Regions from separate parts of the Blautia obeum ATCC 29174 genome, predicted to be linked through region 2. Evidence: riboswitches for the same ligand, from Rfam matches in the RefSeq annotation. Region 2 holds a riboswitch; the other holds the start of a gene.
What was found. A riboswitch is a leader RNA that binds a small molecule or an ion and turns the genes downstream of it on or off. The one in region 2 is predicted to bind cobalamin.
Positions count from the first base shown of each region.

Region 1: it holds a riboswitch for cobalamin, as region 2 does, so the genes downstream of both, NQ503_RS13675 (cysteine-rich small domain-containing protein) here and NQ503_RS04610 (sirohydrochlorin cobaltochelatase) in region 2, are expected to answer to the same signal.

Region 1 covers NZ_CP102265.1:2,829,206-2,832,263, forward strand. Annotated here, with positions in the region: gene NQ503_RS13670 (phosphatase) at 1-274, shown strand, start outside; gene NQ503_RS13675 (cysteine-rich small domain-containing protein) at 910-1,209, opposite strand; cobalamin riboswitch at 1,541-1,734, opposite strand; gene nudC (NAD(+) diphosphatase) at 1,972-2,820, shown strand; gene NQ503_RS13685 (helix-turn-helix domain-containing protein) at 2,940-3,058, opposite strand, start outside.
Region 2 covers NZ_CP102265.1:958,515-961,572, reverse strand. Annotated here, with positions in the region: gene NQ503_RS04610 (sirohydrochlorin cobaltochelatase) at 1-1,044, opposite strand, end outside; cobalamin riboswitch at 1,227-1,432, opposite strand; gene NQ503_RS04605 (Na+/H+ antiporter NhaC family protein) at 1,479-2,759, opposite strand; partial or broken gene NQ503_RS17705 (manganese catalase family protein) at 2,886-3,058, opposite strand, start outside.

The sequences.
Region 1 (3,058 bases), 1.8 Mb from region 2:
CGGTGCTAAGGAGAATGGTGTTATTTTTGAGATCAATGAAGCTTCACTCGCACCGTATGGGTATCGTGGGGATACACGGGCGAATAACCGGGAGATCCTGAAGTATTGTATGAAGTATGAAATTCCGATCGTGCTGTCGAGTGACAGCCATGGAGTGGAGCATATCGGGGATTTTACGTGTGCGGCGGAGTTTGTGCATGAGATGATGTTTCCCGAAAAAATGATATTGAATAATGATATTCCTCGGTTGAAGATGATACTGAGTGAGAGGTAGGAATCTTAGATTCTATAATAAATAATAATAATATATATCACGAAAAAGCAAACAGTCTCCTGACTTGTTGACACGCTGCATTTCCGGATTCTTCCCGCGCATCTATCGATGACTGCTTTTGCAAACTCGCACCCAAGGGTGCTCAGACAGTGCAACGCAGCCATCATTAGCGCAGTCAGAATCTACGGAAATTTGCTGAGTCAAAATGTCAGGAGACTGTTCCTTTTTCTGTGTATAGGAATATGAAGTTAAATTAAGATATTTTCTATATTTATCTGAAGATTTTAAATATATGTATACTATTAATTCCTCTTCTCTCATTTTCCATATCATCTTTGTGGTGCCACCACACCCCGGCGGAGGTTCACGGCCTTCGGCCGCTGCCCCGAGAGGCCTTCCCGGTTGTGGGGAAGCGGAACTGTCGCAAGAAAATGATCCTATAAAAAGCTTTGAACTGATAAAGCATGCATCCGATATTCAGGAACCCAGCAAGGCTTTCGAGACTGCGACTGTGCTAGTGGCGGTTGTGGAGCATCTGTCTGAGCGACAGCGAGTTATGCGGAGCAATCGCTAATAAGCGCACGGGAGCAGCCCGAAAATGAAGCGTGTTCCAGAATATCGGATGTATGTCTATATCATAATCCGTCTTTTTCTTCTCGTATCTTCTTCATCAGTTCCGCCAGCTCGCTGTATTTCCCGGTTACGTATCCGTAATTTTGTGCTTTATGTGGCAGCTGGCAGTTCGTGCAGTCTTTTATTCCTGTTTCTGTCATTCGAAAATTCCCGCCGCATTTATCGCCCAGTGCATACAGCGGGCAGTAGCAGAACAGACAGTTGAAGTTCTCCGGATCTGCGCCTGCATGACACGGAAAATATTCACATTCCTTATTGCTGAAAAAAGCATAGTGTTTCCCTTCCCAATATGGTTTTTCCATTTACTTTCACCTCATTATATAAAAAAATCCAGTCACGGCACTGCCGAACTGGTCATCTTCAAAACTTATTTCAGAGGATTTGCGATACTGCTCCGGGGTAGACAATGAATCCGTTCAAATATGCGGAGGGAACGAATGCATCCGGAGTAGTACCGCCTGCCATTTAATCATACCCTTTAAGGGGTCGTATGTATGTGGCGGCCACCACGATACATATAGGTATAATTCATACGAACAGGCGAATTCCATAAAAAAATGCCTGCTTCCAACAAGCAGACAACACTTTGGGTTGCGGATACCCTAAGTTGGTTGTTACACTTTACACGGAAGTTTAACCTCGCCATACAAAGCAGGTTTCCTGACTTCAGGATCATCACTTCTTTTCCCCTTCTCATACTATCGTACAATGGGATATCGAAAAGTCGCTCCTCTGTTACAGTGACCGGATCGCTCAGGATTCTCACCTGATTCCCTCTTCTGACTGCTACGCGGATTACAGTCAGCACTTCATATGTTCAATATGGAATTATACTGACATTATAATAGCACGATGTCAGTATGCTGTCAATAACCCGCATAACATTTTGTCAAATTTTTATCATTTTATTTACATACCGCATTTCTTATATAAACTCCTCCCTTGCATTTTCCCAACACCTCACCTATACTGAATACAGTCTGATAAAGCAGTAAATACAGCTTTTCGATAATACAGCTCATCGCCAGACAATAAATTGCACTCTATTTTTCAGGAGGTTCCTTATGATACAGGATATTGCACCACATACTTATCACAATGAATACAGACCGGTTGCTCCGGATGGCAGCAGTTTTGTGCTCGCTTATGAAAACGGAAAGAGTTTCTTTCATAAAAATGATACAGACAATTCTATAACGCTTCCCCGTTTCCGCGAACTGGAAGGAAACGTAAGCGACCTGTACAAAAATTATATCTATCTTTTCTCGATAGATGACGAACGTTTTTATCTGATTCCGGGACTGGATACTTCCCTGCTGCCAGGCTATGAATTCCACGAAAACAGAGAGCTTCGTTATGTACAGCCACAGTATCTTGCTTTTGCTTCGATTACCGGATATCAGCTCTGGTTCTGGTACAGAAACCGCCGTTTCTGCGGATGCTGCGGGTTCCCAATGAAACACGATACAAAAGAACGTATGATGTACTGCCCTTCCTGTGGCCGTCAGGAATATCCGGTACTTATGCCGGCTGTGATCGTCGGTATTACTAACGGAGATAAGATCATCTGCTCCAAATATGAGGGCAGAAGCTTTAAGCAATATGCCCTGATCGCCGGTTTCGCGGAAATTGGTGAAACAATTGAAGAAACCGTTCATCGCGAAGTCATGGAAGAAGTCGGTCTGAAAGTGAAAAATCTCCGTTATTATAAGAGTCAGCCATGGTCCTTCTCCGGTACATTACTTTTTGGATTTTTCTGCGATGTAGACGGGGACGATACTCTCACGGTGGATCATGAAGAGCTTTCTGTAGCACAGTGGTTTGACCGTGACAAAATTATCTGTCAGGACACCGGCAGCAGCCTTACCAATGAAATGATGATGGTCTTCGCCGCCGGGAAAGAGCCAAAGTGATTTTTTTCTCCATGTTCCAATTGATTTTAAGTCAATTTTTTCGAATATTCAGATTGACATTTTCTCTCCAATATTTTATCATCTATATAAAAGAAATGGGTTTTGTATCGTGTACAGCCTTACGGCTCAAGCGAGTTGCTCGTTTCTTTTTTTATGTCTATGATATCATACAAATACATTCTATTATCTTCCGAATATCTTACTATAAGTGATGCATGAAAAATATTATATCTTTCTA
Region 2 (3,058 bases):
TCCAGCATCTTTAACTTTTGCGATAACAGCCTGGCATTCTGTATCTTCCGGTTCACCTTCTACAGTACCAATGAAAGCATTTGTGAATCCAAGGTCATTCATCTGTGTCTGCATCTGATCATATGTTACATTTGCTGTATGGGAAGTACCATGTCCCATGAATACAAATGCTGTTCCATCTTCTGCAGCAGCTTCCATACTGTCATATCCAGCTTCTTTGCAGGCTTCATCTGTGATAGCCTGTGCAACAGCTTTCTTATCATCGTTAATTACAGTAGCGTCATCACCAACTTCGCCAAGCATTGGCTCTGCGATTGCAACAGATTCAAATTTATCTTTGTATCCATCAATTGCTTCTGTCATTTCATCATATTCAGCACCATGCATCAGATGTGTAGGCTGAACAACAAGATTTTTAACGCCATTATCAACTGCACGGTCAAGTGCCTGCTGCATATTGTCAATCACTTCATCATCTCTTGCTTCTACATGGTTGATAATGATCTGTGCTGTAAATGCACGTCTTACAGACCAATCCGGATATGCTTCCTGCAGTTTGTCTTCGATTCCTTTGATATCCTCAGCACGGCTGTCGTTGAAGGATGTACCAAAGCTTACAACAAGAAGTTCGTTCTCACCGATTTCATCCTGGTTACGAGGATCATCTTTGGATGCATCACCAGTGTCACGTCCGAAGTAATCCGGATCAGCTTCTTCGCCTTCAACCAGTTCCTTCTGAGCGTCTGTCAGTTTATCCCATGCTTCTTTGGCAGCTTTGCAGTCTTCATCTGTTGTATCAGTTCTTTCCTGAACATAAATCTTGTCGATCAGTGCTGCTACTTCATCTGCTGCTTTCTGATCATCATCGGAAGCTTCTTCTGTATCAGCGGTTTCTGCATCATCTGCGGTTTCTGCATCATCTGCGGTTTCTTCTGTTGCTGTCTCAGCAGTGTCATCAGAAGCGTAGATGCTTGCAGATCCCATCATTGTGACTGTTGCTACAGTCATTGCAATTGCCAGTGCTTTTACAGTTTTGTTTTTCATGTTTTTTTCCTCCTGTACCTGTTTTCTCATGAAAATTAAAATGAATAACAAAGTACGGCAGCAAGCCTGGTCAAAAAATATTTTTCGGAGAAATACTATATTTCCCAATAAAAAAACTCCTGCACCGGGCTAGAGTTTCTGGATTATGGTACAACCAATTACTCGTGATCCGGAATTTAAAATCCCCGTACCAATAGCAGGCAGGTTTCCTGACTTACAGATCAATACACCCGAATCGTCTTCCCAGTTTCCCAGTGACTGTGCATACACACATGATTCTGCATTCCCTGTATACAGTGACGAGATCGTACAGGACTTACACCTGTTTCCCTTTTAACTGAAGGCTATTTGATTATCTAACATCAGCACCTGTTATTTTTATTATTCAATTTCTTACAGAATACCACTATTTTGGTCAATTTACAATAGGGCAGTTATTTTTTTAACACTAAATCGCACAACGGAAGCAGATACAAAAACACTGCAAATAAGACGCTGTATCCCGGTGCACCTGCTGCTGTAAGCGGAACAGCACACGCGATCGACCACGGCACCAAAGGTGCTATGAGCACTGCACTGTCCTCCAGATTATTGGCAAAACGCAGCTTATCCGGTTCTGTTCTGCTGCAGAGCTGATCTGTAAGCATGATTGCCAGTGTCTGATTACATGCCATAACGCTTGTCAGGATTGATGTGACAAGCACTGCAAAATATGGTTTTGTCCTGTCGGCAAGCAAACAGACCATTTTCTGAAATCCATTCAGGATTCCTGTTGCCTGAAAAATACCTGAATAAGATGAAGAAATGCATACGATTGCTCCAACCTTCAACATCGAAGTGATACCACCTCCATTCAGCATTGCCGCTACCGTCACATCTGTAGAATGGAAACCATTCAGAAGAAGTTCAGGAAGTTCCGTAAATGCCATATTCTGAAGGCCAATACAGACAGGAATTGCAGTAACTATACTTGCGATCATCGCGATCTTCACCCCTGCCTGCATAACAGCCAACAGCAGAATCACCGCTGCAGGCAGCAATGCAATCCAGCTGAGCCGGAACTCACTGCCAAAAGCATGTCCAAGATCCGGCATCTCTGTTTTTCCATGAAGCTGTATGCTGACAGTCAGATAAAGAATACAGGTAATGGTAAATGGTGCCAATGCACTTTTGATCATATTTTTTATATTTGTATAGATACCTGTCTCCGTCAGCTCCGCCACCAGAAGTGCACTTGTCGAAACAGGAGAACAACGATCTCCGAAATATACCCCGGAAAGAATTGCACCACCGGTCATCCATGAAGGAATTCCAAGTGCAGAAGCCATCGTTGCACATACAACACCAATCGTAGCTGCCGTACCAAGAGCAGTTCCTGTCAGGACTGAGATCAGACAATTCAGAAGAAATGTCATCAGCAAAAATGTCGATGGTTTTATCAGATGCACGGTATAACAGATGATTGCAGGAATTGTTCCAGCCTGTCGCCAAAGTGCTGTCAGCATTCCGATCAGTATAAATGTGAGCAGAATATTTTTTACTTTCCAGACTCCCTGTAATGCCATCCTGCTAATCTGTCTCCAGCTATATCCCTGTTTTTTTCCATACAGGCTGAAAATGATCAGACCTGCCAGAAGAGCATATAATATAGATTTTCCCGTTATGATGCATATAATGAGCAAAGCACAGAAAATCCCAATCGTCAGAACTTCCATGATCGTTTTCCTTTCATATTTAATGCGTTGTCATAATAACATGGATGAAAGGAATTGTAAAATCCTGTATTTACCCTAAAAGACCCGGAAGAATCCTCCCAGGTCTTATTTGATATTTCTTTGTTGTTATGAATTTTTACAGGACGCCTCACATGGACAGTCAAAGCTCGGATTGAATGCATAGAAGTTTTTCGCATCCAGCTGTTCCTGTACGGAACGAAGTGCTTCCCCGAAACGCTGGAAGTGTACGACTTCTCTCGCACGTAGAAAACGAATCGGATCTGCAATTTCAGGAATGT